DNA from 3 places in the Lysinibacillus sp. GW821-FHT14F06 genome. Region 1 is predicted to be linked to each of the others. Evidence: riboswitches for the same ligand, from Rfam matches in the RefSeq annotation. Region 1 holds a riboswitch; each other region holds the start of a gene.
What was found. A riboswitch is a leader RNA that binds a small molecule or an ion and turns the genes downstream of it on or off. The one in region 1 is predicted to bind thiamine pyrophosphate.
Positions count from the first base shown of each region.

Region 2: it holds a riboswitch for thiamine pyrophosphate, as region 1 does, so the genes downstream of both, thiT (energy-coupled thiamine transporter ThiT) here and thiW (energy coupling factor transporter S component ThiW) in region 1, are expected to answer to the same signal.
Region 3: it holds a riboswitch for thiamine pyrophosphate, as region 1 does, so the genes downstream of both, thiC (phosphomethylpyrimidine synthase ThiC) here and thiW (energy coupling factor transporter S component ThiW) in region 1, are expected to answer to the same signal.

Region 1 is NZ_JBXAPF010000019.1:66,504-77,675, reverse strand. Features, by position in the region: gene AC1RNS_RS16750 (MFS transporter) at 63-1,778, opposite strand; gene AC1RNS_RS16745 (acyl-CoA dehydrogenase family protein) at 1,809-2,969, opposite strand; gene AC1RNS_RS16740 (hypothetical protein) at 2,966-3,841, opposite strand; gene AC1RNS_RS16735 (peptidase U32 family protein) at 3,853-4,809, opposite strand; gene AC1RNS_RS16730 (cysteine desulfurase family protein) at 4,825-5,994, opposite strand; gene AC1RNS_RS16725 (iron-sulfur cluster assembly scaffold protein) at 6,004-6,357, opposite strand; gene AC1RNS_RS16720 (LuxE/PaaK family acyltransferase) at 6,373-7,551, opposite strand; gene AC1RNS_RS16715 (MFS transporter) at 7,951-9,147, shown strand; TPP riboswitch at 9,223-9,330, shown strand; gene thiW (energy coupling factor transporter S component ThiW) at 9,431-9,919, shown strand; gene AC1RNS_RS16705 (VWA domain-containing protein) at 10,051-11,172, opposite strand, start outside.
Region 2 is NZ_JBXAPF010000008.1:131,712-142,883, reverse strand. Features, by position in the region: gene AC1RNS_RS10170 (aminopeptidase) at 159-1,394, shown strand; gene AC1RNS_RS10165 (hypothetical protein) at 1,535-1,669, shown strand; gene AC1RNS_RS10160 (beta-class carbonic anhydrase) at 1,848-2,417, shown strand; gene AC1RNS_RS10155 (GNAT family N-acetyltransferase) at 2,518-3,105, opposite strand; gene AC1RNS_RS10150 (polyphosphate kinase 2 family protein) at 3,246-4,070, opposite strand; gene AC1RNS_RS10145 (TspO-related membrane protein) at 4,270-4,977, shown strand; gene map (type I methionyl aminopeptidase) at 5,007-5,762, opposite strand; gene thiT (energy-coupled thiamine transporter ThiT) at 5,963-6,523, opposite strand; TPP riboswitch at 6,643-6,750, opposite strand; gene AC1RNS_RS10130 (magnetosome magnetite crystal formation protein family) at 6,874-7,206, shown strand; gene AC1RNS_RS10125 (hypothetical protein) at 7,262-7,387, shown strand; gene AC1RNS_RS10120 (helix-turn-helix domain-containing protein) at 7,519-9,315, shown strand; gene AC1RNS_RS10115 (GntP family permease) at 9,427-10,740, shown strand; gene AC1RNS_RS10110 ((Fe-S)-binding protein) at 10,786-11,172, shown strand, end outside.
Region 3 is NZ_JBXAPF010000023.1:55,151-66,322, reverse strand. Features, by position in the region: gene AC1RNS_RS18475 (catalase) at 1-1,024, shown strand, start outside; gene thiC (phosphomethylpyrimidine synthase ThiC) at 1,149-2,927, opposite strand; TPP riboswitch at 3,065-3,179, opposite strand; gene AC1RNS_RS18465 (methyl-accepting chemotaxis protein) at 3,244-4,995, opposite strand; gene AC1RNS_RS18460 (AEC family transporter) at 5,172-6,104, opposite strand; gene AC1RNS_RS18455 (methyl-accepting chemotaxis protein) at 6,253-8,403, opposite strand; gene AC1RNS_RS18450 (S-layer protein) at 8,655-10,541, shown strand; gene AC1RNS_RS18445 (response regulator) at 10,624-11,172, opposite strand, start outside.

The DNA.
Region 1 (11,172 bases):
TAGAGAAGATATACATTTGAATCGGTAGGGATTTTTTACCCTACCGATTACTAGTTCATACTTTACCCTTCAACATGCTTCTTTCTTAAAAAAATTAAGGATAAACTAAAAAGGCATGTTAACAATAATCCACACCAAAATGCTTTTGTCATTGCCTCAACAATATATCCTTGCGCATCATTTCGGATATTGCTTTGGATAGCTTTAACTTCCTTTTCTATATTTTCAATTTCAGCATTTACCATAGCAGTTATTTTCTTTTCTATATCTGGTGAAGCATTGACCTCCACAGTTTTAGGCATTTGTTTTAATGCTTCTTCCATTTTCATCGCAATAAATTGATCAGACATTTCCTTGGAGACCTTAAAATCCTCTACCTTCTGCTCTCCTTCAAAAAAGCTATCTTTTTTTCCCTTTAAATTATCAATAGCTATCGTCTTAACAGCATCAGGTATTTCGCTATTTTCAAAGCGTTCTACACCATCATCCACTATATCGTTTGCATATTGATTTAAAAAACTTAAAGTAATAGAAACAAATAAAGATACACCAAGGGCACCTCCAAGGTTTCGTGCTGTCGCAAATATACCTGATCCCAAAGAGACATGCTTTTCTGAAACAGAAACCGTGCACACCGTTACACTTGTAACCATTATAATCCCTAATCCAGTTCCTAATAAGGACATCATCGTAATAAGCATAGGAAATTCAGTATCCGGTGTTAATTTTAAGAGGAAAATAAAACCTGAAACAGTAAAAACATATCCAAAAAGCATTGGAACTTGATAGCCAATTTTGTCAATTATTCTCCCTACAATCGGTGCTACGATTAACATTACTGCCGATAAAGGTGTAATAAGAAATGATGCATAAAGAGTCGTAAAATCCTTTACCTGTGTCAGATAAACAGGTAACAAAATTAAAGTACCCATTAACAAAATGCCACCTAAAAAATTCGAGAGAATGCCACCTAAATAATGTTTATTGTTAAATATTGAAAAATCCACTAATGGCACCTTAGCCCGTTTTTCTATAAAGATAAATAATAGAGTGGCTATGATACTAATTGAAAAATAAATATATATTGTCGTGGAAGTCCATCCTAATTTTTCACCCTGTAATATCGCATAAGTTAAAAAATAGAGCGCAACACTAACGACTAACATGCCTAGAACATCTAATTTAAATGGAGATTTGATATCTTTAAATCCTTTAAAAGCTAATAGGATGAATGGAAAGGCTACAATAATAATTGGAACATTGATATAAAAGATCCATCGCCAATTAACAAAATCTGTCACTACACCACCAAGACTAGGACCAATGGCTACAGCTAGTGCACCAACAGCCCCCCATATCCCCATGGCAAGCCCCATTTTTTCTGCTGGTACAGCTGTCCTCACTAGCATCATACTAGTAGGTATAATCATTGCCCCTCCAATTCCTTGTAAAACTCTAGCTGCAATTAAAACTTCTACGGTAGGGGCCATTCCACATAATAATGAGCTTATGGCAAATATAATTACGCCAATAAGAAAAATTTTCCTCCTACCAAAAAAATCTGCAATTTTTCCTAAAGTAATTAATAGAATAGCGAGCGTTAGCACAAAAGAATTGATAATCCAAGATGCTACACTTAAATTAATTTTATAATCATTCATAATATTTGGAAGTGAAATATTAACTACAGTGCTGTCTAAAAAAACTAAAAATAAACCAAGGCTTACCGCTAATACTTGCTTCATACCCCCGTATATAGGCTCATTTTGATTTGTCATTGTCAACCCTCTTTCATCTGTTCCATGAATTTATAATTGAGTCGGGACATCCAATACAATTTTCCCAATCAATTCCTTTAGAACATCTGGCGTCGGTCCCATGACTGTTCCTGCCATACTATCCCGAATATACCTCTCCATTGGTGTATTAGCAGAGTAGGCATGCCCTCCACAAACTTTTAAGCCTAATTCTGCCACCTGTAATACCGTTTGACAGGCCATTACCTTAACCTCTAATGTACTAACCATATCAACTTCCTTGTTCTCCATCCGTTGAACAAATACATTTAACGCAGTCTCAGCCTGATCGCATAGTACTTTTATTTCTCCGATCATTTGCTGAATACTTTGAAAATCAGAAAGATTTGTATTGATATGTGTATAAAATCGTTTCTTCACATAATTAACTGATTCATTGTATATTGCCTTGGCGATGCCAATATTGACAGCTGAAATACCAATTTGCCCCATTGGAAGCAGGGCCTCACGAGTAATTTTAAAGCCCTCACCCTCTTCACCAATAAGCATCTGTTTATTTAAATAGGTATCTATATTTAATGGTGCACTTTGATTCCCTCTTAAGCCCATACCTTCCCATTTTCCACCGACTTCAATGCCATTATATTCGCTAGCTACAGCAAAAAAATTACTTTGCATTGAATTCTTTGCGAACGTTGCTTTTGAGTTAATGACATAAACATCTGCATCTCCCGCACTAGTCACCATAATTTTATTGGTCTTTAATCGAAGCCCTTTGTCGGTTTCCTTTACCTGACTAACTGGTAAGAAAAAATAACAGCCAGAACCAGCTTCACTTAATGCAATTGTAGTCAGACATTGACCTTTACCAATATTACTTAAAATATTTTTTATATAGTCATTTTCTTTTCCATACAATAATATAGAAACTGCTGACATATGTTGCACATAGACAAGTGCTGTAGAAGCACAAGCCTGAGCCAGCCTAATAACCGTTTCTTTATAGAGTGATAATGGAGCCTCCAATCCTCCAAACTGCTGAGGAATAATTAAGCCTAAAAAGCCACCCCGTCCAAGCTCAGTAATATTTTCTCTCGGAAACTCTCGTTCTCTATCAATTCGTGCAGCATTTGGAGCAACAAAATCAACAATAATATCATCCAATTTCGTCAAAAGATCTTGCGTAAAATTCTTTTCTTGTATTGTACTCAATTTATTGCCTCCTCTTTTAATAGTATTGGTGAAAATCTCGCATCATCGCATAATGAATCCACTTCAAATGGTATGCTTTCATTTAGTTTCTTCATATCCTGAACAACTATATTTCCATAAATAACAAGATCACCCATTTTCTCTCGACCATCTCTTGAAATTTTAATGGTTGTATCCTCAAATCGATTCCATCGTTCTCTTGGCTCAATTGTGATACCTCTATCACATAAATGCTGACATTTTCCAATTTGCTCTGCATGAAGTCTAAGTGTATGACAGGATCTAGAGGTAGACACCAATGGGTAATTTAAAAAACCATTTACTTTAATTCCTTCATCTCTAAGCAATTGCACAGAGTTCTTCATAAAAATATTTACATCTACATCTATTTCCGTTACACCATTCTCTTTTATTAAGCTAATCATAGGTGGATTAGCAATATTCAATTGTAAAAATTGTTCCTTCGTCGCTTGATCCTCATATTGCAAAATATCTTCATACCATGGGCAGTTCCCATAGCTAAAAATTAGTTGCCTTCCTAATGATAAAGAGATATTTGGGGGTAATGGCTGTTGAGCTAAATAACGCATTGTCCCCCAATCATTCACAATTAAATTTAGCTCATAATGAAAAAAACGTGTCATTTCAGCAATAAACTTTTTCATCGATGCTTCAAATAAAATAGGAATTTCAATTTTTACTCTTTTTTTGCGTTCCAATAAAAATTGTATATGCTGATCCTCAAGACCAACCATTTTATAGTGGCAGCCTGAATGTCCTAAGGAAACAATTTGATAACCATCCAATACTTCATCCGTTAATGTATATAAATAATCATGATGAATTCTTAGCTCTTTTACTGGCGTTTTCAATTATGCATCACCTAAATGTATGTTTTTGTAATTGCAGTTGGTTTATAAGTACATCTACATTTTTCACAGAAGCGTGGCACCCATTTCATAACCCACATGAGCTGTTCCTGCTCCGTTATTTTCATCTTTTGTTCTATTGATAAGCCTGAAAGACCCATTTCTCGCCATTCATTAAACATATTCACAACCATCGCTAATGTCACTGGATTAGGGGCCTCTCTTCCAAGAAATTTTATGGCTGTAACACCAGCAGAAACCAAATCTTCTAGATTACACAAACTACAATCTGTTGCACTATCTAAAAAATGATGCTGATTACTGTTTGTGTTTAGTGAAGATAAAACTCGATATAAAGTTCTGATCCCTTCCCCAATTTCAAGATTATTTGGGCTTTCCCATAAACGACAGCTTCCAGCCATACTACCAGTGCCAAAATTCCCTGTAATCATCAGCTCCACATCTAAATCTTGAAGTTCATGAATCTCTTCTAATGTCATTGATTGGGACAATGTTATCCTTTTGACACCTGATTCCTTCAATAGTTCGGCTCCGTATTTATTTACTGGTGCTAATTGTGAGCCTGAAATAATTTGTATGTCCTTTTCCAAAGGATTAAGTAGATGGCAGGATTGCATGGAAGATATTGTAATAGCATCTACACCTTTTTCAAGCGCTTTATAAACATGCTTTTGATAGTCTTTTTCAAAGCCAGTAGGGATGTATGAGGTATTGGCCATGAATATAACTTTAAGATTGTTCGCTTTTGCTAAAGCAATTATGCTGTCTACTTCCTCCCAATCTGAAAAGTGGGCAGGATAATCTGCAACAGTTTTAAATTTATTATCAAATGATAGTTGTTGAAAAAGCGGAGTTGAAACGCCAAAATATATTTCATTTGCACCAGCCTCTATCATTTCTTCCATCATAAATTTTGATCGTACAGGTGCCACAATTTTTAAATTCTCCACCTTACTGACTCCTTTCTATCCAACTGGGAGCATACTTCGTAGACGGTTAACAGATGCTTTTAGACTTTCAATAAAATAATCTATATCCTTGTAGTCCGTGTAATAACCAAAGCTAATACGGATAGACGATTTTATTCTATCCTCAGATAAGCCAAGTGCTAACAATACATGAGATAAATTAGCTTTATCAGCACTACAGGCAGAACCAATAGATACTGCAATACCATATGTTTGACTTAATAGAACAGCTAATGCTTCTGCTCGTATATTCACAAAAGATATATTAATAGTACTTGGTAATAAATTCTCACCTAACACAGAACCATTAATTTCATAGTATTCAATCGAATTCTCTAATTTATCTAGGAAATAAGATCTTAATGTGATTATTTTATTAGCATTTGGCTTTAGTTCTCTTTTTGCAATTTCACAGGCTTTACCAAAACCAATAATAGCTAAAAGATTTTCTGTACCACCACGAAAACCTTTTTCTTGTCCACCGCCATGAAGAAGCTGATCTAATTTACGTTCACCGTTTTTCAAGTACAATGCACCTATGCCCTTAGGACCATATATTTTATGGGCAGCCATCGATAATGCATCCACTCCTAAGTCCCGAACATCTATCTGGATTTTGCCTATCACCTGTACAGCGTCAACATGAAAGATAATATTGCTATTGATATTTTTAACAACTCTCACCATCTCTTGAATTGGTTGAATTGAGCCGATTTCATTATTGGCAAACATGATTGAAACAAGCGCTGTATTCTCTTGTATAGCGTTTTTTAAATCTTCAATAGCTATGAAGCCATTAGTATCAACAGGTAAATAGGTAATTTCAGCACCAAGGGTAGATAAATATCGACATACTTCCAAGGTTGCAGCATGCTCGATTTTAGAAGTGATGATATGAAATGGGCGCTTATCATTTGAAAAGAAATATCCTTTCAATGCAGTGTTAATAGACTCTGTACCGCCAGAAGTAAAAAATATATCTGTCTCTTCTGCATTGATTACTGTAGCAACATGTGAGCGTGCCTCTTCCATTTTTAATTTGGCTAACTGCCCAAAGGAATGCGTGCTAGAGGGATTACCAAATAGCATTATATTTTCTATCATAGTAGAAGCCACTTCCTCCCGAAGAGGGGTAGTGGCATTATAATCAAAATACCTTCCTATCATAAAAGCCTCCTAAGCCGCCGAACGTATTTGCTCAAATAACTCATGTAAAATATTCAAACAATGCATTTGTGGAGGCTCTAACTCCCCTAGCATTTTATCAATCTCATGTTGCGGTTGCTGCTTAATTTCTTCTATTGATTTATTAATGATATATTCTGCAAATATATCAGCTGTTGCTAAAGATGTAGCACAACCATAAGCTTTATATTTCGCATCGAATATTTTTCCATTTTCTACCTTAACGCTCATTAAAATTGTATCTCCACAAACAGAGTTACCAATTTTTAATTCCATATTTGCATCAGTCAATTCACCTGAATGTCGAGGGTTGCTAAAATAATCAACAATGATAGAATTGTACATGTTTAGAATCCTCTCTTATACTTCTGCCATTTCATTTTTTTCTTCTGCGGCATCCATATGCTTCTCTAAATTAATGGCACAACAACCTATTTCTGCACCTGCTACTCTAGAAAGATATACCACCTTCTGACCATTTCTTCCGCATTCACATGTATTTTCTTTCTTTAAATACACTAAATCCTCAGTTTGAATAAATCCTGGATATGACAAGGACGTAGGGTCAAATATTGCTAAAACTCCTCTTTTTCCTTGTGGTACCTCTTCCGCTAAATTTTTTGGATTTCTTAATGAAAAATGAACCCAAGGTGGTACATGCTTAGACTGTTTCTCACATTCGATAGCTAAAATATTAGATTCAACTAATCCATACATATCCCTTATATTTTCTTCAGGAATACCTAAAAATTCAGCACATTCTTTATTGTATTGTTCCCTAGGTATCTCCATACCAGAAAAGCGTTTCCAGCCTCCTAGATTGATAATCATCGTCTTTTGATCTAACTTCAAATGAATATTATTTGTTTTTAAATAATTGACCAGTTTATAAATTAAAAATGGAGGTCCTACGATGTGGCGTGTATGAATGTTTTGCCATTTTTCTAAAGTTTCTATTGCCTCTTTAGGCTTGAAGGATGCTCTCTTAACAAGACATCTAGTTGCATCAAACAAACCTGAGAGCATATTTAATACTTTTACCATTCCCATCTCTGGCATTTCTTCTGGAGATGGGAATAAGAAGAGACCAGCTCCACGAGAGAAGGCAAACATCTCTCTATACATTGCGTAAATACTAAACACGCAATTGTTTAATGTTTCAGCATCCCTTCTCGATATACTTGGTATACCACTTGTTCCTGTACTTCGCATTTCAAATTCAATGTTCTCTAAAGATGTTGATAATAATAAATGAGAGTCAGGTCTTTTAAAACTTGTTACCGGAATAAGTGGAATTTTTTGTATATCATCTAGACTTTGTATATCGGCAGGTGTAACGCCGCTATCCTCGCATAACATTCGATAAAAGCTATTGTTTTCATAATGATGTTTAAAATTTTGGGAGATTAAATACCCCTTTAAATCATTGACTTTTTTTTCATCCCATTGAAATAGCTGTTGGGTTGACCCAATAACTGCTGTTACTGGGTTAATACCTAATTCTTTTAAATTTTCCATCGCTGCTTGAATAGTTACCATTTCATTTCCTCTCCTTTTTAATATCAATTTCTCTCGGATTTTCGGCTTATGATCGCTTCTTGTAGATCAGTAATTAGCCGTTATTACAGGAATTATTAGGGAAATATCAACCATATATAAGGCGCTAATTATTACAATTTTTGTCATACAGTTGACATAAAAAGATTAACATAAGAACAAATGATGTAACCCCTAATTCACTACAAGATAAAAAGTAAATTCCACAAATAAACTTGTGGAATTTACTAATTGAATACTTAATTATTATTGCAAAATATTTATCATTTATTAGTTTAAGAATAAACAATTGGTCCACTATTTAGTGTAATCCTAACTAATAGCAAACCATTTTTCTTTGTGATAGACTGTACTATATTTGATTAGAAAAGGGGGTATTCGATGACCCAGCAGAAGTCTAATAAGGCGGCTTTGTATATTTTAATGTTTAATATGTTTATCGCAATGGGGAGTATTGGGATTATTATTCCTGTCATGCCTGAGTATTTAAGAATATTTGGTGCTGCAGGACAAGTTCTAGGCATGCTTATTGCAACGTTCGCCTTTGCTCAATTCGTTTTTTCTCCAATTGCTGGGAATCTTTCGGATCAGTATGGTCGAAAAAATCTAATAATTTTCGGACTGATACTAACAGGACTTGCACAAATCGGTTTTGGGCTCTCTACAGAAGTGTGGATGCTCTTCTTAGCACGCTTTTTAGGTGGTCTTGGATCAGCCTTTGTTGCACCTCCTATTATGGCATTTGTAGCAGATGTTACAACATATGAAGAACGAGGAAAAGGGATGGGGATGCTCGGTGCTGCCATGTCTCTTGGCTTTATGATTGGGCCAGGTATTGGTGGATTCTTATCACAAGTCAGCTTACATTTTCCATTCTATACAGCTGGAGCGGCTGCTATTTTAGCTGCTATTTTATCGTTCTTTTTATTACCATCTACTAAACCAAACGCAGCACAAAAAATGCATAAGCAAGACAATCTTGCAAAACAAATGGTACGTTCAGTACATATGCCTTACTTTGTTATGCTTATTATTATGATGGTATTCTCGTTCGGAATTGCTAATTTCCAAACGACTTTATCATTATTTGTTACAGATAAGTTTCATTATACACCTGGAGATATTGCTATTATTTTAGTAGTGGGTGGTGCTTTTGGTGTAGTTGTACAAATGTTTGTCATTACACCACTCTTTAATCGCTACGGTGAAATGAAGGTCGTATTAGTCAATTTATTTATTGCTGCCGTATCTATCTACTTAATATTATTCGTATCTGGGTTTGCCCTTATTTTAGTTGTTGCGACAATCTTCTCGACAGCCACAACATTAATTCGTCCTGCTGTTAACACATTGATCTCTAAGCTTGCTGAAAATGAGCAAGGATTTGCTGCAGGTCTAAATAATGCCTATATGAGTCTTGGGAATATGATTGGTCCAGCATTGGCAGGTATTTTATTCGATTGGAATATGAATAGCCCTTATATATTTGGTGCTATAATTTTGATGACTTGCTTCTTCCTTGCCCTTATTTGGACAATGAAAAAGGCACCACATCTTATGCAGCCTGATTCTAAATAATCTGAAAAGTTATTGACTATTATTAGTAGTATGTTACATTTATCTTGTTACGATGCTAAACAAAAATTAAATAATTATTACCACTAGGGGAGTCTTTAAAAGACTGAGACGTATATTATCATATATGGACCCTTTGAACCTGATCTAGTTCATACTAGCGGAGGGAAGTGGCGACATCTTGCTTTTTAATATGTAAATGCAAGGCCGCTTCCTATTGTTTTCAGGAAGCGGTCTTTTTGTGTTCGCCAGTTTAGCGCGATAATATTTCAAAGGAGTGTAATTTATGTCAGTTCGAAAATTAACAATCATGGCTTTATTAGTGGCCATTGCCGTAGCAGGCTCTACCTTCGTTTCAATTCCAACAGGGATTGCGCGAGCTTATCCAATACAACATGCCATCAATGTCATCGGTGCCATTCTACTCGGCCCAGTACCAGCCGTCATCATTGCCCTTATTACGGCGATTATTCGAATTCTAACAGGGACAGGCTCCCTATTAGCCATTCCTGGCAGTGTTATTGGTGCTTTTTGTGCAGCGTTGGCTTATAAATACAGTAGTAAACCTTTGCTAGCAGGGATTGGTGAAATTGTAGGGACTGGGATCATTGCTTCTCTCATTGCAGTACCATATGCATATATCTTAATGGGGACGTCCGTCGTAGCAATGTTTTTCATGCCTGCCTTTTTAACCTCTAGTATTATTGGTGCTTTTTTAGGTATGGCCGTTGCTAGTAGTCTACGAAATACTATACTTATTAAAAATTTTCATTAAATTTTTAGAGTAGGGATTTCTTTCCTCTCCATTTTCGAAGATCATTTTTCAGTGAACCACCCCCATAGCGAGTACAAAACAAAAAAACAGTGCAAAATAATTAATCATTTTGCACTGTCATTTAATCTAAATTATCGTTTCTTCATGCCCTTTAATAACTGAGCAACATTCGTATCCTCTGCCTGTATGGTTTTATTCTCTACAGGCTGCTCTTTTCTCTTAGACTTAGCAAAGAAGCCCCAGCCAAAGCGTCGGATTGTAATATCGATGAAGAAAAGTAACATACCTGCTAATATAAGCCATGTTGCTATATTTTGACGGTCTGCGCCTTTCTTCGTAAATTCACGAAATACCTCCTTCGGTTCTTTCAAAACTGAGCCGCTTGTTTGCTTTGTCAGTTCTTCCACCAGCTTATCATTTACTGGTCGTAACTCATATTCAGCACTATAAGGTACACTTATTCCTGCCTGATAAATAGCTTGATCTTCATCAGCAATACGGAAGAAAATGAGTCCTGGCTCTGCTTGCACAACTGCCCGAACCTGAGAGGCTGAAATGGCCTCAAGCTGTGTTTCAAGTTCTTCTCCTGCTTCATTGACAGCAACTATATCTAAAAATGCTGCTTCATTAGTTGGATCTGTAATAATAAATGAACCATCCGATTCTAAACGTACATCGTAGGCAACATCATTATAGCTTGGGAGCATTTGAGAAATAAGCGTTTGCCAAAACGTTCCCCAATCCTGCCATCTTGCCCAATCACCTGTCCATTTCCCTGTCGAATCGGAAGTAAAGGCAAATGTCTTGCCAAGTCCATATTGCCACTGTGCTAGCACCGGATCCTCTTTCTCGCTTTCCGCAATTACAGAGGCCCCCTGCTTCGCTGTTGTTCCGATATAAGCATTCATTTGAGGTACACCATTTGCAAATAACGTGTTCCAACCAGATGCGTTATAGATGGTTGGATAGAAAGGGTTATCCTCAATATATGTGCGTGAAATCATTGCCGTTTCACGGGATAAAATAGAAGGGATGGTCTGCTCATCAACAACGTCATAAAATCGTCCGCTGCCCATTTCACTAAGTGCTTCAAGTAAATTGGCATCTGCATCCTGTCCAATTGCTACAGTAGACAATGTTACGCCACTCTCTTTTCCTTCAGCGATTAAGTCTTCATAATTTCCTGGCTGTGACTGTCCATCCGTTAATAAAATAATATGCTTTCGCTGTAGCTTTAAATCTGTTAAGTTCTC
Region 2 (11,172 bases), on a different contig from region 1:
GTCTTTTTTCCATATTTTTAAATATATAATATAGTATAAATGTATTTCACTAATTTTTCGATGTAATAAATGCTTTTTATTCACTTTAAAGCCATATTTGATTATATTGAATTAAGAATAGTACACTAAATTGTCTTTATTAGGAAGGAGTTAAGAATTTGTTATTATCTTTTAACACAAAATTACTAAAATATGCCGAATTAGCTGTGAAAGTAGGAGTAAATATCCAAAAAAATCAGTACCTCTATATAAGCTGTTCGACCGATAATTTAAAACTAGCACAAATAATTACTAAATCAGCCTATGAAAATGGTGCAAAACAGGTATTTGTAGATTTGTCTGACGATGAGCTTGTACGTACTCGCTACGAAAAAGCCCCAAAAGACTCATTTGATTTTTTCCCACCGTGGAAGGTACAGGAGCGCGAATGGCTTGCTGAGAATGGGGCTGCCTTTTTAAGCATTACTTCGCATAATCCTGATTTATTAAAGGGCATTGAGCATGAAAAAATTATGGCTTTCCAAAAAGCCTCTGGAAAAGCATTAGCTAATTATTATAGTTGGTTACAGGCAGATAAATTCAGTTGGACAGTTATTGCCGCTCCATCAGAACAATGGGCAGCAAAGGTATTTCCTAATTTGCCAGAAGATCAACAAATGAATGCTTTATGGGAAGCAATATTTGAGGCCACACGTATCAATCTCGAAAATCCGGTTGCAGCTTGGCTAGAGCATGATCAGCAATTACATAGCAAAGCTGATTATTTAACTAGCAAACAATATAAAGCGTTGCACTATTTAGCACCAGGCACAGATTTGATGATTGAATTACCTTCAAAACATATATGGACTGGTGGAAGTAGCGAAAATGTACAAGGGCAAATCTTTATGGCTAATATGCCAACTGAAGAAATTTTTACCGCACCGCTTAAAACAGGTGTTAACGGCTATGTAACAAGCACTAAGCCTTTGAGCTATGGTGGAAATATTATTAATAATTTCAAGCTAACATTTAAGGATGGCCGAATTGTTGACATAGCAGCTGAGCAAGGACAAGAAATTTTAACCTCTCTAATCGAAACAGATGAGGGAGCACATTATCTTGGTGAAATAGCGTTAGTAGCACATGAATCCGCTATTTCTCAATCAGGTCTATTATTTTACAATACATTATTCGATGAAAATGCCTCCAATCATTTAGCCATAGGTAATGCCTATGCCTTTTGCATTGAGGGTGGCAAAGAAATGTCCACTGAAGAATTACTTACAAAGGGACTGAATCATAGTTTAACACATGTGGACTTTATGATTGGTTCTGACCAAATGAATATAGATGGTATTACAAAAGACGAGCAAAAAGAACCTATTTTCCGCAATGGTAATTGGGCAATTTAAGTAATTCATTTCTACTAATTTCTTTCTAGGTAAGGTATGTTATTGATGTCATAAATTATCCTTAGATTTTCCTAGTAACCTATTGTATAATTAATTTAGATAATATACTTGATTATTTTTAGTAAGGAGGAACTTTTATCATGTTTTTAACGACTGTCCTAGGCTTTTCAGCCGTTCTATTAATTGCTACGGCATTCTTCATCCACTATCTACAAGTTGGTTTAGATTCTAAATCTTCAGTCACTGTAGATCCAAAACCAAAAGAAAAATATTAATATTATTGAAAAACAGCTGCTTTCTAGTAGCTGTTTTTTTATGAACTTTCCTTCGATTCGCTAAATTATTTACTAAACTTCTTTCTTTTTCGTAAAAATTGCGTGAATATTGTCATTATTATTTGCATATTTAAAGTTTTGCTCTAAAATATTTTTGTAGGGAAGGGAGCAAACTTTCATGACAATGTTACAAGATATTCTGAAGTTTAATGTAGATTTCGTTCAAGAAAAAAAATATGAGCCTTTTATTACAACTAAGTATCCTGATAAACGCATCGTTGTTTTATCATGTATGGATACTCGTCTTGTAGAGCTATTACCTAAAGCAATGAATTTACGTAATGGTGATGTAAAAATTGTTAAAAGTGCTGGTGCATTAGTAAGTCATCCTTTTGGTGCAATTATGCGTAGTTTACTTGTAGCAGTTTACGAGCTGCAAGCAGATGAGGTGTACGTTGTTGGACACTACGACTGTGGTATGAGCGCAGTTGATCCTGAAGCAATGCTTAGCAAAATGGTGGATCGTGGAATTAACCCAGAAACTATCAAGATGATGGAATACTCTGGTTTAGATTTAAAGGAATTTTTACGTGGCTTTGGCGACGTTGCGACAAGTGTAAAGAAAAGTGTTGATACTATTCGCAATCACCCATTAATGGTGAAGGATGTTCCTGTCCATGGATTAGTTATTGATCCAAATACAGGGCGTCTTGATTTGCTCGAAGATGGAAGTCATTATCAAGGCTAGACACTATTTTAACAGCCTGTCAAAGCTTTGAGACAAAGGTTCAACAGTCAATGCAGATAAAAGAGTCTATCCTTCATTGTTTGAAAGATAGACTCTTCTTTTATTCATCCTCTAAACAGGCATACATGTAATGATCTACCCATTGACCATTAATATACAAAAGCTTCCTTAACAATCCCTCACGCTGAAATCCTGATTTTTCTAATACTCGAATAGAAGCATTATTTTGTGTTGACACATAGGCCTCTACACGATGTAAGCCTACTTGGTCAAACGCAAAACGTACAACCATTTTTACAGCCTCTGTTACAATCCCCTTCCCAATATAAATCTCATCCATCGCATAGCCAACAAAAGCACTTGAGTAAGGTAAACGTTTGACTGCGTAAAGCGCAATATGCCCAATTAAATTATTAGTTCCAAGCTCGTAAATCCCAAAAGTAAATTCTCTTTTTGAGTCCATTAAGTATAGGCTTTCTTGAATTTTTTTATATTGAGCATCAACTGTATAATATTCAGGTCGTTGTAACGGCTCGTATGTAGACCAAAAGTATTTATTACGGCTTACGAGACCAGTTAAACTTTGTGCATCTTTTTCTTGGAATGTGCGAATGTAGCATTTCTCTCCTTGAATTGATACCACATTTCCACCCTTTTTCCTTAATAAATTCCAAATTTTAAGCACCATTTTTCCACACTAGCCTTCCGATAATTGTCTTACTTGGTACATGCTTCACTCTAAAATAAGTTAGTCACTTTATTGTATGTAAAAAAAGATGCTGCTACAACTAAAACAGCTCGTCTTGTTTGCACAGCATCTTACAATTATTATTTTGTTTTTTTCTTCTTCAAATTATCATTTAGTACTTCAAGGTTTGAAGATTCCTCATCTTCTAACTGAGCCTTGTCTAAAACATTTGTTAAATGAAGCCCACGTTTCTGTGCTTCTCGTTCAATATGTGCGATTGTTTCTTGCAGTACCTGCACACGTGCATATTTTTTATCGTCCCCTGCAACTAGAATCCATGGTGCATTCTTTTTGTCTGTTTTCTCAAACATATCATTTGCTGCTTCTACATACTTAGGTGTTTTATCGCGATTACGCCAATCTTCTTCCGTTAACTTCCAAGACTTGTAAGGGTTTTGCTCACGTTCAGTAAAACGTTTGAGCTGCTCTTCATCTGAGACATGAAGCCAAAACTTAATGATTATGTAATCCCCTGCAGTTAAGATCTTTTCAAAGTTATTCATTTCCTCATAAGCTCGAGACCATTCATCCTTTGTTGCAAAGCCTTCAATTCGTTCCACTAAAACACGTCCATACCATGAACGGTCAAAAATAGCGATTTGTCCATGCTGTGGAAGCTTTCTCCAAAATCGTTGTAAATAGTTGTAGCGCAGTTCGTGGGGCTGAGGTGCAGAAATCGGATGTACCACATAGCCTCGCGGATCAACACGTTCAATTAAACGTTTGATTGCCCCTCCCTTACCTGCTGCATCCATGCCTTCAAATACTAAAATTAGCCCAATTTTATTTTTTAATAAAAATTGTTGTGCATTTAACATTTCATATTGGAGTACTTTTAACTTTTTTTTATACATTTTTTTATCTAGTTCAATAGATAAATCTAAATTTGTTAAATTTTGAGCCATTAAAACTTCACTCCTTCTATTTGGATTATTCCTATTGTACTAAAGAAACATTTAGATGCCTATACAAATGGTAAATAGTAGATAATTTTAATGAAACTACGCGATACATTATTGGGAATTTCCGTTATAATGGAAAGAGTGCAGTCCTATACTTAATTGTCTTTTCCCTATACAATTTAATACGAAGGGAGAGGAAAATATGCCTCAATTTTTTTTGATGACAATCACTTATATTGTCTCAGTCATCCTAACCTTTTCATCCTTTTTCATGAAAATAAATGGTCAATCTTCGTTAGACATCTCTAATCGTTTTCCTGTTGTATTTGCACCTTTTAATGTCAGTCATGTAATTTGGATCGCCATTTACATGTTACTTGGTTTTTGGTTAGTCATGAATTTTAAAAAGACAACAATTAAACAGACTGTTCTTTTTAGCAGCATATGTATATTGCAGATATTCACAATAATCGTGTGGCATCAGGAGTTATTTATCGCCTCTCTTGGTAGCACACTACTTTTAGTCTTCTGTGTATTTTCGCTGTACAATACATATCCTCACAGCGACAAGTCGTTGGCAGGACGTATCCCTTTCTCTATTTACTATGCATGGTCGACATTTACTTTGATGACAGATACAAGCTTTACATTAACAGCTTATGGATGGAACGGCTTTGGTCTTAGCAACCCTCTATGGGCAGTCATTTTATTAACAATCGGTGTTGCCATCGCATTACATATGCGCTTCCATCATTTCGATATTATGTATCCATCTGTATTTATTTGGGCTTATATTGGAATCGCGTTACATAATGGTTTTGAAGAGCTACTTGTAACAACAGCTGCTTTATTTTTATGTGGTGTACTATTAGTCGGTATACTTTTCATAAAAAAAAATCCTGCCCCCTAAAAATAATTGGGGTAGCAGGATTTTTTATATTATGCCTCATCCAATGAAGTTAAAATAATTGGTTTGTCTTTTGTCACAATAATTGAATGTTCGATTTGAGCAACTAGTGATTTATCTGGTGTAACGAAGGTCCAGCCATCACCAGCTTCCACAATATGCTCTGCCTTTGCTGAGATAAAGGGCTCAACCGCAAGCACCATGCCCTCTTTCATGATTGTAGAATCCCATGCATCATAATAGTTTAAAATATGATTCGGCTCATCATGCAAGGAAAGCCCTAAGCCATGACCTGTTAGATTCATAATTACAGTTAAGTCATTGGCATATGCTTCACGCTCAACGGCTTTACCAATTTGATTTAATTTTGATCCAGCTTTTACTTTTGTCATTGCACGATCAAAGGCACTTTTTGCCACACGACACAGCTTCTCTTTATCCTCGTAGCCTTCACCCACGACAAATGAAATGCCCGTATCTGCAAAATAGCCATTTAATGAACCAGATACATCAATGTTGACAATGTCTCCCTCTTTAATTACGCGTTTTCCTGGAATACCATGAGCTACTTCCTCGTTGACACTAATACATGTGTAGCCTGGGAAGTCATATTCTCCTTTAGGTCCAGAAATTGCTCCTGCCTCAGCAAACATACGGCCAGCAATCTCATCGAGTTCAAGTGTTGTAACACCAGGTTTTGTCGCAGCCTTCATTGCCTCACGAATTTCAGCACAAATACGGCCAATTTTTTTAAAGGCTTCAATCTCTTCTTGCGTTTTTACAATCATTTTTAACGTCCCTTTCATCTAATATCTACTCTTTAATATAACATAACTTGTTTGACATAAAACGCTAAACGCTTTAAATATTGTATGCCCTTATAAATTGCAAAGTGCTGAAATGTAATAATATATTCACAGCGGGTAAATTTTATAATAGCTAATAAAACGATACAAAAAACCCTCCACTACTGTGAAGGGTTGTGTATTTATGATTTTCGCTGCATTAATTGTGGTGCTGCTGTAAATAACAGAACACCAACAATGGCAGTTAAAAGTGTAGCCGGTAGCATATACGTACCATTATAAATAATTGAATAAATCCATGCATTTTGATCGCCCGCATACTCTGAGAAGAATACCGCGCCAGCAATAGTATGTGCCGCATAGCGTAAAAATCCTGCTAATACAGTTCCTAGAATAATATACAGTGCCATTTTCGTTTTGTTTTGATTTTTTGCAGCGTCAAGCACTGGTCGACGTACGATTGCAGCCAAGCCAACTATTGTGAAGGCAACGCCATAATCGAGTAAGCCTTGTAACCAATGTACTACTGTAGCACCAAACATTGTTTGCATAACACCAATAAGTAAGCCCGTTGTCAGACCAGGTAAAAGACCCCAACGAAAGGCTATCAAAATTATTGGTACCATCACTAGACTAACAGAGCCTCCTTGTGCCCATACTTTAAAGGAAATCTGATCAAGCACAAGGCCAATTGCTGCGAAAATCGCAATCTCCACAAGCATTAAAAGTCTTTTTTTGTCCATTTTATTCTCTCCTTTGTTCCGATGTAGGATACAAGAGAAGGAATAGAAATCATATTTACTTTTTGACTCTATCTGGCAAAAAAAAACAATGCCAGGACAGAGCCTCACATCGTACAAGTGTCGGTTTCTATCCACATCCCTACGCAAGTGTTAACTTACAGGTTCAAAGAGTTAAGGCATTACGTGCCCAGTCTCAGCTGACATCATCAGCTCCCCTTGTGGTCGTTACATCTTTTTATTTGAACAACCTCATTGTACGCAAATACGGATATGATTACAACTCTCTTTCACAATATTTTTTGAAACTTTGCTGTTTTTCATGCGTAAATATTAAAAAAGGAGGTACAACTATGGAGAACCAAAAAATTTTATCTGCCTTTAGTTATCTCAGCGTTTTTTTCGCACCCTTTATTGTGCCATTAATTGTTTACTTTGTTTCGAAAGATAGTGACGTAAAAAGACACTCCATTCGAGCACTTATTTCGCATTTAATCCCATTTGTATTTGGTATCATCTTCTTTGCTGTCTTTGTCTTCTCAACCATATCATTTAACACTTTTGATCCACAAGCAGGTAGCAATACATTTATGATTGTTTGGTTTGCATCATTTGCCATTTACGTACTTGTCTCACTAGGGATTGTTATTTGGAATATCGTGCAAGCTGTTCGCGTTATTCGTTAATGTTTCATTTCTAACATAAACAGGTAGAACTATTAGTAAAAGGAGCTGTTTTTTTATGAAAGTATCTAAAGTTGTCAAAACCGCCGTAAAATTAGCACCTATCGTTATACCAATTGTCAAAAAAGTAATGGCGGCTAAGAAAGGAGCACCCTCTTCTCCAAAAAACAGCTATAAGAAATAATACATCCCAAATAAAGAATCTGCTCATCTTTTTCCAGCAGATTCTTTTTTTTGACTCTATAACTTTTTTCTAATTTGTACTTGGCATAGCAGATTTATATTAAAATAGGGTTTAGCACTACAGATGAGGGGTTGTTAAAAATAAATAGTGAAAAACAATTAATGAGCTTGGTTAAGGCAGCGCAGGTTCTAACTTCAACACTCGATATTAACCAAGTATTAGAAAAATTGATGAATGAGGTACTTCATGTGATAGACGGTGCTGATGCAGGGGTATTGTTTATGTTGAATACAGAAACTAATCGTCTAGTTGCCAAGCATGCCATTGGTTATGACCTGGCTTATTTAAAAAAGATTCACCTTGCCTCAAATGAAGGAATGACTGGAAAGGTATTCTCTCAAAAACAAGCATTTAGATTTCACTCTAGCAATGATGTTTCAGAAAGCATGGCGGATTTATTTCCACAGTACGAAGAAAACTATACAAAAGCAGTTGGTGATTTAACTTATCCCAAAAGTGCTGTTTGTGCTCCACTTCTTGATAAAAGTAATTCATGTATAGGCGTTTTAACAATTGTCAATTTTTCAGGAGATACACAGTTTGAAAATAGTGATTTAACAATGTTACAGGCATTTGCAAACCAATCCTCAATTGCTATTGAAAATGCAAAATTATTTACTCAAAACGAACGCTCTAAGCGCATTTATAATGCTTTAACACAGGTTTCCTTAACACGTGGCCGACTCAGCGATATGATTGATACGCTTGCATCATTACTAGGCCAATCTGTAGCAATTATGACAGATTTTTACGATTTATTATTTGCATCATCTCCTGTAGCTAAACTTGCTACTGACATTTTAAAAGAGCAAAAATCACAGCATCTTGATACAGTTGTACAGCAATGTGTACGACATCAAGTATACATACCATTTAAAGATGAAACGTATGTAAGTTACTTATTTCCTATCCATACAGAACGAGGTGTTATAGGAATACTACTGATTGTGATGAATCAACATTTACAAATGGATCCTTTAGATTTATTTGCAGTAGAACAGGCAGGTGCATTATTTGCCTTACAGTTAGCTGAGGAGGAAAAGGAGCTAGAAAATTCCTTTAAATACGACGGATATTTGTTACAACAGCTTTTAAACTCAAATTTCAATGCCTTTTATAAACGTCAAGAAGTGCAACAAACTTCTCATTACTTATGTGCTACTCTACAACTTGATGGAAGTACATATCATGTTGCTCAGACTAATAAAATGCAGCACCAATTTAGTAAACTACTATATCGTTTAACTCGCTTATTTTCCTTACCAGTTTTTATCTCGGAGCATGAATTACACTATCATTTTTTATTTATGAACAATTTGCGAGTTTCAGTCGAACAGTTTAAAGAGCGTATTCAATATTTTTTTGTACTCCTCGAAAAAGACTCGACAAAGTACAATTCACTATCATTTATGGTTGGTCTCGGAAGACACTTTAACACAATTGAAAACATTTTCAGTTCATATCGGGACTCCACAAAGTGTATTGACTATTTACAGACACTAGAACAGGCACCATTCATCATTTCCTATGATAAACTTGGACCTTATACACTTTTTTTAAATAATGACCCACAGGAAATGGCAGAATATGTTGAGTTGAAGCTTGGACCAATTATGGAATACGATAATCAACATAAAACTGATTTGTTATATACACTAAAGCTATTTTTTGAACATAATCAAAACCGAAAAAAAACAGCTGAGGCATGCTTTGTACACCTAAACACCATTAAATATAGACTCCAAACGATTTTTTCATTAATAGGGATTGACGAGCAGAATGGGAAAACTATGTTCGAATTAAATCTTGCTATCTATATGTTTTCTTACTTACAAAATATAAAATTAGCCAAAACAGACAAAGGATAGTTCTTATCTTTGTCTGTTTTTACATAGTATTTTCATAGTATTCATTGTTATACTAAACCCTACTTGTTGAATTTTCAGAATATTTTTATTAAGCAGGAGGGCTGTCTAGGTATGGAAATATGGAGTTTATTTACGATTATTGCGTCACTGGCTTTATTAATATTTTTAGCATTACGTGGCTTCAGTATCATTATTATTGCGCCAGTAGCAAGTTTAATCGTCATCATTTTAAATCAAATGCCTATTTTAGATTCATTACAAGGCAACTATATGAGCGGGTTTATAAATTTTATGAAAAATTACTACCTCATCTTCTTATTTGCCGCAATATTCGGAAAATTTATGGAAGAAAGTGGTGCTGCTCGTTCAATAGCTGAAAAACTTTTGAATATTATGGGACGTCATAGTAAATTTAACGCGCTAATGGCAGTCGTAATCATTTGTGCCTTTTTAACATTAGGTGGCATTAATACATATGTCGTAATTTTCGCCATTTTACCAATTGCTAAACCATTATTTAAAGCTATGAATATACCTTGGCATTTATTTACGGGGGCATTTTTCTTCGGAATGGCAACATTTACAATGACCATGCTACCTGGTTCACCATCTGTACAAAATATCATTCCAACAAAATATTTAGATACAACAGCTACTGCAGCACCTGTTGTTGGAATTGTAGCTACTATTACCATTATTCTTTTTAATTGCTTCTATTTAAAAAGACAATTATCTAAAACAGAGGCACGTGGTGAAACCTATGAAAATATGAAAAATCCCGAAAAACAAGATTCAAAAGCTTTTGAGGCAAGTGTTAGAAGATATCCGCCATTTATCTTAAGTATTTTGCCACCTATCTTCTTAATTGTTACGTTAAACGTTTTTAAGGTAGATATCCTTTATACATTGATGCTTACTGTGCTTCTTTCTATCATTATTTTTTGGAAATACATAGACAACAAGCTACAAGCAATTAATGTGGGTGCAACAAATACCGTTCTACCAATTGTCAACACAAGTGCTGATGTCGGGTACGGTACAGTTATTGCAGCAACTGCAGGCTTTGGTGTAATAACAGAAATGCTTGCCAACATACCTGGAAGTCCCTTAATTTCTCTTTATGTCGCTATTGCAGCACTTGCAGGGATTACAGGTACTGCCTCTGGTGGACTTGGAATTGCAATGGAAACACTTGCTCAAACGTATTTAGATTTAGGGGTTGATCCAGAGGCACTTCATCGTGTTGCGACAATTGCCTCCGGTAGTTTAGATTCATTACCGCACAATGGTGCCGTTATTACTGTATTGGCTGTTATAGGATTAACACATAAAGATGCCTACAAACATATCTTTTTTGTTTCAGTAATTGGGCCCATTATTGCGGCAATACCAGCATTAATTACTGCGATCTTACTTTATTCTTAAGTAAATACTCTCAATTATTATTTAAACAGTAGGAGATGAACAAACATGAAAGTCTCACTTTTCGCAACATGTTTAGTAGATATGTTTCAAACAAATGTGGGCAAAGCAACTGTAGAACTTCTAGAACATCTTGGCTGTGAAGTTATTTTTCCAAGGGGGCAAATTTGCTGTGGACAACCTGCCTATAACTCAGGCTATGTTCAGGAAGCAAAGGAAGCCATGAAAAATATGATAAAAGCATTTGATGGTGCTGATTACGTGGTTTGCCCTTCTGGTTCCTGTGCTTACATGTTCCGAGAATATGAAAAGGTTTTTGTGAACGATGCTGAATGGGCATCTAATGCAAAGCAATTAGCTGAAAAAACGTATGAATTAACACAATTTATCGTAGAAGTTCTTGGTATTACGGATGTGGGTGCTAGCTTCAACGGA
Region 3 (11,172 bases), on a different contig from region 1:
AAACTTAAACTCAAATTGGGATTTCTGGACTTCACTACCAGAGGCTCTTCACCAAGTCACAATAGTGATGTCTGACCGTGGTATTCCAGCTGGTTACCGCAATATGCATGGTTTTGGTTCTCATACGTATAGCTTTATCAATGCTGAAAATGAGCGTGTATGGGTAAAATTCCACTTCCGCACAGAGCAAGGTATTAAAAACTTAACAGGTGCTGAAGCAGAGGAAGTAGTTGGTAAAGATCGTGAATCGTCACAACGTGATCTATATGGTGCTATCGAGCAAGGTGACTTCCCTAAATGGAAAATGTACATTCAGGTAATGACTGAAGAACAAGCTCGTGAACTACCATATAATCCATTTGATTTAACAAAGGTATGGTATAAAAAAGATTTCCCATTAATTCCTGTAGGTGAATTCGAATTAAATAAAAACCCAGACAACTATTTTGCTGAGGTTGAGCAAGCAGCATTTGCACCGTCTAACATTGTTCCTGGAGTTAGCTTCTCTCCAGATAAAATGTTACAAGGCCGTATCTTTGCATATGCAGATGCACAACGCTATCGCTTAGGCGTGAACCACTATATGCTTCCTGTAAACGCACCAAAATGCCCATTCCGTACTTTCCATCGTGATGGCGCTATGCGTTTTGACGGCAACCTTGGTTCAACATTAGGCTATGAACCAAACAGCTATGGCGAATGGGAGCACAACTTAGACTATAAAGAGCCTGAATTACGTATTGATGGTAACGCAGGTATCCATGACTTCCGTGAAGATGATAACAACTACTTCGAGCAGCCAGGAAAACTATTCCGCCTAATGACTGCTGAAGAACAACAACGCCTATTCGAAAATACAGCAAATGATATGGCACCTGTTGAAGAGTTCATCAAACGTCGCCACATCCTTCACTGCTATTTAGCTGATCCAGCATATGGTGAGGGTGTAGCAAAAGCAATGGGTCTTTCATTAGAAGGTATGGATCTTACTAACCCATACGTAAAACAACCAACTAACGTTTAATTTTTCCATCTATTATTGATATCCAAATCCAACTTTAACTCCATGTGAGCAACATTTCACGTGGAGTTTTCTATTCAACGAAAAAGGTTTGTGCCTAAATAAACACAAACCTTTCATGACAATATTATTGATAAATCTGACTGCCTGCTTTCTTAAATTCCTCAGCCTTTTCCTGCATTCCTTGATGTATTGCCTCCGTCGTATTTACATCTTTTTCTTTTGCATAATTACGAATATCCTGGGAGATTCTCATACTACAGAACTTGGGCCCACACATTGAACAAAAGTGCGCAGTTTTTGCTCCCTCTGCTGGTAATGTTTCATCATGGTATTCAACTGCACGCTCTGGATCTAAAGAAAGGTTGAATTGATCGCGCCAGCGGAATTCGAAGCGTGCCTTTGAAAGCGCATCATCTCGCTGCTGTGCTCCAGGATGCCCCTTCGCTAAATCAGCCGCATGTGCAGCAATTTTATACGTAATCACCCCTACACGAACATCCTCTCGATTTGGTAAGCCCAGATGCTCTTTTGGTGTCACATAACATAGCATTGCCGTACCAAACCATCCAATCATTGCAGCACCAATAGCTGATGTAATATGGTCATAGCCTGGTGCAATATCTGTTGTCAGTGGTCCTAAAGTATAGAAAGGAGCCTCCTTACACACCTCTAACTGCTTGTCCATATTTTCTTTAATTAAATGCATTGGCACGTGTCCTGGTCCCTCCACCATCACCTGTACATCATGCTTCCATGCAATCTGTGTTAATTCACCTAACGTTTCAAGCTCTGCAAACTGAGCCTCATCATTGGCATCTGCAATCGATCCAGGACGTAAACCATCCCCTAATGAAAAGGCAACATCATATGTTTTCATGATTTCACAGATTTCTTCAAAATGTGTATATAAAAAATTCTCTTGATGATGATATAAGCACCACTGTGCCATAATTGAACCTCCACGTGACACAATGCCTGTCACACGATTAGCTGTTAATGGCACATAACGTAATAGTACACCCGCATGAATCGTAAAATAATCAACACCCTGCTCTGCTTGCTCAATTAACGTATCACGATACACCTCCCACGTTAAATCCTCAGCCACACCATTTACCTTTTCAAGCGCTTGATAAATTGGCACTGTTCCAACTGGCACCGCGGCATTACGGATAATCCATTCACGTGTGGTATGAATGTGCTTTCCAGTCGATAAATCCATAATATTATCAGCGCCCCAGCGTGTTGCCCATGTCATTTTCTCTACCTCTTCTGCAATAGAAGATGATACTGCTGAATTCCCAATATTGGCATTAATTTTCACATGAAAATTACGTCCTATAATCATTGGCTCAGCCTCAGGATGATTAATATTAGAAGGCATAATTGCACGCCCAGCTGCAATTTCAGAGCGAACAAATTCAGGGTCCATATTTTCGCGAATAGCTACAAACTCCATTTCCGGAGTAATTACTCCTTTTCGTGCATAATGAAGCTGTGTTACATTTCTATCTTTTTTTGCACGTAGAGGTTTTCTAGATAAATCAGGAAATATATTTTCTTTTATACGTGGATCATCAGCTATGCGGAAACCATTATCCTCTGGTTTAATAGTACGCCCGACATACTCCTCCACGTCTCCTCGTTCTCTAATCCATTCACTTCGCAACGCTGGTAAGCCCTTCGTAATATCTACCTTATAGGCAGGGTCAGTATATGGACCGCTCGTATCATACACATGAACTGGTGCATTTTCCTCTTCTCCAAAGCTTCCTGTCGTTGGACTTAATGCAATTTCACGCATCGGCACTAAAATATCTGGTCTTGATCCCTCTACATAAACCTTTTTGCTCCCCTCAAAGCTCGACATAATGGTAATGTTCTTTTCGCTAACTGTTGTCATGACCTACTTCTCTCCCTTATAGAAAATTCATACAAGGACCGAATCTAGCTCACCCCAAAAAATAAAAAGCCGAATCCAAAAATTTTTGGATCCGGCTATGATTGTATAAGGTATAATTATCGCATTGTAAAGAGCTCGCAATAATTTCTTAACTTTCCCACGCTGGTATGAGCCAGATCAGGTCCAAAGGGTCAAGAAACCTCTATGCGTTTCCCTCTCAGCCTGACTCATCAGACTCCCCTAGTTAATGCTATTAAGTTTGATGCTAGTGTAACAGATATTGCTAAGAGATGGAAGCTTCATCACTATTTTTCCTTTAGAGTTTATATTTTTGCTTCATAAACTCTAAACGCTTTACCTGCTCCGTTAATTCATGAATCGTTCTACTTAGCTGACTCAATGATGATTCTTGCAACTTTGATGCATCGGCTACTTCTTTTGTTTCCAACAAGACAGCCTCGGATGCCTCATTCGTTTGCTCTAATGCCGATAAAACGACGTTCGTGTTTTTGGACATTGTGTTTGTAACCTCAAAAACATTTTGAACATCTTCCTCAACTACTTTTACTGCTTCAAACAAATGATCCAGCTCATTACTAATGGCCATCACTAAATGAGCTCCTTCTTTAACTTCAACAGTACTATGGTCCATTTCTTTTAACACAGTCTCTGTTACTATTTTAAATTCATATATATGCTGACGAATATCCTCAGCTGACAACTTCGTCATCTCGGCCAGCTTTTTCACCTCTTCCGCGACAATAGCAAAGCCTTTACCATGCTCACCTGCTCTCGCTGCCTCAATCGCCGCGTTTAATGCCAATAAATTTGTTTGATCGGCAATATTTTGAATAACACTTATCATTTCTTCGATTGTACTATATCTTTCACCAAGAACATTCACATTATTTGCCGTATGAGTTACCAAATCTGCCACGTCATTCATACGATTCGTAATCATTGCCGCTTCTGATTGACTTTGCTTTACAAGATCGGCTGTATTGGAGGAGCTTTTCATAACGGAAGAAACAGATGCTGAAATCTGCATAATTCCTGACGTCATCTCTTCGATTGTTTTAAAGGAATGTGTCGCTAGATCTCTTTGTCGATCTACACTCTCCTCTATCCCTCCTGCACTTTCAATGAGCTTGTTACTTGAGTGCTGCACATTATTCCCTACCTCCTGTAAACTATCAGTTGCCTTAGAAATATCTGTGCCAATCCCCGATAGATTAGAGATAATTTGATGCATAGATTGCATCATTTCTTTAAATTTGCTACTAAAATCTGAAATATCATCATTTGACTCAAAGCTTATTTCATCCAATATATGTTGAGTTTCTGCCATATTTCCATCTGTAAAGGCTATTGTTGCTCGTTTCATGATAAATATCGGCTTCAGTGATTTTCGCATATACAAATACAATGTCGTCATCATAACGACACTCAATAAAATGACTATGCCTAAAAGAATAGGCAAGTACTTCGATACAGCAGATTTTTGAATGCCGTAAATAATGGAGCTCTCAATATCTAATCCAACATATGCAACAATTTCACCATTTTCTGCTCTGACAGGTGCATAAGCAGAAATAAAATCTCCCCACCCCTCTACAGAAACAAACTCACTAAAGCCATCCTCATTATTAGAAATTGTTTTTACAACACTTTCATACGGTATATCCTCCATAATATCTCCAATTTGGTAGGTTTCCTCACTATTTAAATCTCCTGCATCCACCAGCACCATTGATTGTTTACCATCAGGTGTTCCCTTGAACACATAGATATACGTTACATAATTGGTTTTCAGTATTGTTGTCAGCTCCTTCTGTAAATCAAGATACAGTGAACGGTTATCTGGATTTGTAACTAGCTGCTCATACCTCTCTGAATCAAGCTGTCCCACAACATTTCTTGCTAAAATCATACTATTCTCTTTTAATGCCAACTCCACTATGTTTTTTGTACTCTTATAGACAATAAGCCCAAGAGCAACACTAAAAGCAACCATAATAACTATTAATAAGATGATGAATTTCTTCCATAACTCTATTCCTTTACGCAAAGCTATGAACGCCCCTTTCAATATTATGATTAAACACCTATTTACCCTATGTATATATTAAAAATTACAATAACTAACAAACTTCCTTATATTTTCTAATTATTTTCTTCATTTTACTTTTTGAGCATAAAAAAAAGCAATAAGCCATAAGCCTATTCCTTTTTTTACGTCATATGTTATGAAAGAAATAATAGTTCTGCTAGATAAATAACAATTGTTACTGTAATACAGCTCACTATTGTTGAAAATAAAACAGTTTGAGCAGCTGTTGCTGATTCGATATCATACTCTAATGCTAAACTAGAGCTATTTCGGGATGTTGGAAAAGCACTAGCGATAAATAATGATTGTGCCACTACCCCGTCTAAGCCGAGTAAATAAATAATGAGTAAAGCAACTGCTGGTCCTAAAATTAGTCGTGTAAAACAGCTAATAATGACGGTTTTATTAAACATGGATTTAATTTCAAGTTGTGATAGTTGGGCACCTAACGTGATTAATGCCACAGCAATAAAACCTTCTGCCACATGATCTATTGGAATTTTAATAAATTGTGGCACTGCAATATCAAAATAATTCATCGCTACCCCTATAATAAGGGCATGAATAATAGGCATCTTAAGGAAATCCTTTACAATAGATATACCTGATTTTGTAGAGGAAATTAAGTTGTATAAGCCATATGTATAGGTAGTCATATTTTGGAATATCACAAGAATAACCTGTATCGCTACGCCGATTGGCTGTGTCACGAATATCATTTGCGCAACAGGAATCCCATAGTTTCCTGAATTAATAAGGACGACACTATTTTTAAACACTGCAGCCTCTGTTTTAACTAAACCAAGTCCTTTCGCTAAAAAATGGCTTAGCACCATTTGACTGCCGATAAAAAGTACAATAAATATCGCAACTTCTCCAAGCACAGAGAGCTCCACGCTTGTTTCATATAAATTAACAAAAACAGCAGCTGGCATGAAGCAATAGGTAATAAGCTGAGAGAGCGCTTTTAGATTGAAGCAAAATTTCTTTTGCAACATCGCGCCAAGCACAAGAAGCACTAAGATAGGAGCAACGATCTGAAAGAAAATCATACCGAGATACATCATAATGTGCCCTCCTTTCCTTTCCTATAGTAGTGCTGTTTTTTCGCCAGGTCAATCTGTTCAAAAGAGAGAATAGCTTAGAGCCAGCCTTTCCCAATAAAAAAGAACTGCCCTAGGTAACACTCAATACCTCTTAGGCAGTCCTTCATGATTAAGCTAGTTTAAATTGATTAACAACCTCTTGTAATTCCTTTGAAATCTCATTCATATTATTGATGGATTCTGCCACCTTTTGCAGCTCCGCTTGTTGATCGATAGCAGAAGCACTCACCTGTTCCGCTGATGCAGCTGTCTCCTCTGAAATAGCAGAGATACTTTGGATTGCCATAATTGCTTGATTTTTATGCTCCAGCATATACGACAGCTTATCCATTAGCTTATTGATCGAAGAAGCGATAGAGCGTGACAGCTCACTGTTATCTTTAAATGCTACCTCTGTCCCTTGTACAGACTCATTTTGTGACTGCATAAGTCCTGCATTTGAAGCAATAACAGCAACGGTTTGCTGAGAGTTTGCAAGTATACTATCCACTGTTTGCTTAATTATATCTGTTTCATTTTTTGATTGCTCTGCTAGCTTTCGCACTTCCTCTGCAACAACTGCAAAGCCTTTGCCATGCTCGCCAGCACGAGCCGCTTCTATACTTGCATTTAAAGCTAATAAATTCGTTTGCTCCGTAATACCTTGAATAGATGCGATTATCTGATTAATATTGGCGATATTAGATGCCAGAGACTCCATTTGCTGCTGAATACGACCATTCATGGCATTTGTCTCTGCGTTACGGTCACGTAAGCTTTCAACCTCTTGCATGCCTTTGTCAGTAGTAAGTCTCGTTTTATTTGATAACTCATCCATTTCATTCGATAAAGCGGTAATAGCATCAATTTGATCGGATAAATCAATCATTCGATAGTTTGTCTCTTCTGTATCCTCCGATTGCTTAGACGCCCCTTGAGCAATTTCATTAATAGCTACAGATACCTCTTGACTTGAAGCCACTATTTCATTAAATGCCTCATGAACATGATTGGATGATTGATTCAGTAGTGTTGTAGAATTTAGCACTGTTTTTATGGCACTATTTGTTTGATCCAACATATTATTATAAGCCAGTGCAACAGCACCAATCTCATCAGCTTTAATATATTTCTCATCCACTCTTTGTGTTAAATCACCATCAGCTGCTGTTTCAATAGATGCACGTAAAAACTTTAATGGCTTTAATTGTCTATAAATAAATAGTGCACTAGCAGCAGACATCAAAACCACTATAATAATAGATGCAGCAATTGTAAAAATAAACACCTGATTATAGGTCTCTAAAATTTTTGATTTAGGTAGCACCACTTGGACAGTCCATGTTTCATCAATTCCCTCTAATACCATTGGAGAAAAAACATTAAAAGAATTTTCTTTCAATTCATCAGAGTCCATATACATGCTTTTTACTTCACCATTATCCATCGTTTGTTTAATGCTTGTCCAATCCAAATGATCCTGCATATTTAATCCATCTAATGTAGCACCAAGGCTATTCGCCGTTAAAATACCTTTATTTGTAATAATCGCCGCATAACCACCATCTGGCTTGACCGACTCTGTCAATCCATTTAAATAATCGATGGATAAATCAGCTGTCATTATGCCGAAAAATTTCCCTGAAGCATTCACTAATGGAACAGAAATAGTTGTCATTAGGACTGTCTTTCCATTCACATTATAATCATAGGGCTCTGTTAGAACTGATCGTCCTTCGTCTTTTGGTACCCAATACCATTCGGACACACTTTTATCATCAATCCCTTCAATAGCAGCAGCAGTAATACCGCCGCCATCCTTACTTAAGTAAGGTATAAAGCGATTTTTTGAATCAGTTAATGCAGCATATGTAGATGAATCTATTTTCATAGTATTCTGTTCTAATAAAGTCGTAAGAGCTATCGGTTTTACGTTTGCAATATTTTGCTCTAAAATAACGCCTACCCCAAGCAGATCATCATTATTCACTAAATTGGTTTCCATGATATCTAAAATAGCGTGTGCGGAAACCTCACCTTTCTTTTCCATACTTTCAACAATACGTTTCGTTGTAAGTAAAGTAGTATTGGCTTTCTTAAAGCGCTCACTCATTTTTGCTGCAGAAAATTCAGCAGTTTCAAGCGTTGCATTTTCTGCATCATCAACACTCTGATTTTTTAAAATAATGCCTGTTATCATCGTATAAGCAAAAAATAATAGTAAAAATATTCCTATTATTAGAGAAGATAGCTTTAAAGCAATACTTCTAGATTTTTTCATCACAACACCCCTCTTTTATACATAATAATAATGGATGGAACATTGTATCACAACAATAGATTTATCGAATAAAGTAGAATTTTACATATTTATAGAGAAATATTAGGATTTTATCACAAAAAACAAGAAAGATAAAAAAAGGACTATTGGTTTATTTACATATCAAACCTAGTAAAACATGCCCTTTGGATACTAAATTATTGAAATATATGATATATTAGCTACTAAATACGATGATTGGAGTGACCAAAATGAAAAATAAAGCGTTATCAACTTTTATGGCAACGGCTCTTACAGCAACTTTAGTATTGCCTGTAGCGCCTGTAAACGCTGCTTCTAGTGATTCATCTGTAAACCAGTCAATTCAAATTGGGGAACGATTGGCTGCTACTAAAACAAAGGTGCCAGCAGGAGATGCAGTTACCATTACTAATATTACAAAAGATAAAGTACGTACTTCTAACGGACAATATAATATTAGTGACTCTCTTAAATCACTCTTTAAAACTGCAAATAGCACGGCATTAACAAATGCGCAAGCTACAATTGTCGTAAAAAAGGGTGAAATTACTAGCGTGACATCACTAACATTGAAAAAAGCTGGCACTAACAAAAAGACGGTATATTTTGATGGTGGAGACGCGAAGATTGAAGGAAGCCTTACTGTCGATGCAGATTATGTGAAGGTTGAAAATGTCGCTATCGAGGATGAGCTGATTGTTACAAGTCGTGTAAAAAAATCATTCTCACTCGATAAAGTAACAATTGGGGATGAAATTACCTTTAAACCTCTTACAGCAAGAAAAATTAATTGGCTCAATGTTTCTCTAAATGACGTTAAATCAGCAACACTAAACGTAGAACGTACAAAAGTGGATGTGTCCTCTAATCAAACAATTTCAACTATCAAAGTCGTTGATAAAGTGGCTGCATTTGAGGTTTCATCGAATGTTGACAAACTAATCATCGATGTTGAGAAAGATTTTAGCCTTTATGGGGAAGGTAAAATTGAGCAGATAACGGTTAATGGCGGTGCAAAGGTAGCATTAGATTCAGGACATATTGTTACTAAAGTACAGGTAGATGATAACAAAGCTTCTGTAACATTGCCTATAGCAAATAAAACTGAATTAAATAAATTGCTAACTGCCCTTCCATATGTTGCTGTGTCTGTTTATGGAAATGACGTTTTAACAACTGAAAAGTGGACAACACAGACGGATCGCAAAGCATTTGAAACCGCCGTTACAAATGCTAGAGCAGTAGCTAATAATGCGAGTGCTTCACACGAGCAAGTGAATAATGCTCTTACACAATACAAAACTGCATTAGCAAACTATCAAGCTGTGCAGAAAAATGGAACGAAGTATGGGTATGGAAATGGTGATAAAACATCATTACAAAATCTAATCAATTCTGTTCAGTATGTTACAGTTTCTTGGGATGGTAATAACATATATAACACGCCTTGGACAACCCAAGCAGAGAGAAATGCAATGGAGTCAGCCGTTTCATCTGCACAAGCAGTGGTAAATAATTATTACGCTACTCAAAACGATATTTCCAATGCCATCTATAATTTAAATAATGCTATTACGACTTACACAAATGCTCAAAGAAATAGGACTGCTGGATACGGTACAGATAAAACATCATTACAAGCACTAATCAATTCTGTTCAGTATGTTACAGTTTCTTGGGAAGGTAATAACATATATAACACACCTTGGACAACCCAAGCAGAGAAGAATGCAATGGAGTCAGCAGTTTCATCTGCTCAAGCAGTGGTGAATAATTATTACGCTACTCAAAACGAAATTTCCAATGCAATCTATAATTTAAATAGCGCTATTACGACTTACACAAATGCTCAAAGAAATAGGACGAATGGATATTATGGAGATAAAGCATCATTACAGGCTCTTATCAATTCTGTTCAGTATGTAGCTGTTTATAATAATGGATATTATTCAAAACCTTGGACATATCAAAATGAACAAGATGCATTGGTATCTGCTGTAGCATCTGCTCAGGCAGTGGTAAATAATAACTATTCTAATTATATTGATATTCAAAATGCAACTAACCGTTTGACGGATGCTATTTCCACTTACAAAAGTGCTTATAAGTATTGGTAATATTAAAAGATAAGATCTATGTTCTACCTTTAGATTTACTTAAAATGAAAGGGACTCCAACAAAACAGAGTCCCTTTCAACTTCAATTCAACACATCAACCTGTGAAATCATACTGATCTTTCTCCAATTTCTATACCATCCTTCAATTTCCATACTTGGCTCTACTGCTAATTGCTCTTGCAGCATTTTTTTAAGTTGCCCATATTGCTCTTCTACGGCAGCGGCATTATTGAGCAAATCATATAGCTTCATTAAGGTGAAATAGCTTTCTTCTTCATCTGGAGAGATTATTTGGATCCTCTCCTGTACTCTCACTGCTGCAGCATATTGTTTGTTACTTATATAAAATTCACTTAATTGCTGTGCGTGGCGCAACCATAATCGTCTGAGCCGTTCCCTTTCTCCCTCAGACCAAAGATAATCGCTATCCCCTAAATAATCTCCTGTATAGGCTTGGGACACCCATTCATGTTTATCTGCTGTATTTTCTTGTAGAGGGGGTAAAGCTTTTAAATGATCCAACCATTGTTCTACATCAATTACTACATTTTCCACCAGTAATTTATAACCCGAATTTAACAATGGGCTTGATATTTGAACGCCCTCTAATCCATAATTTTTTAATGTTTG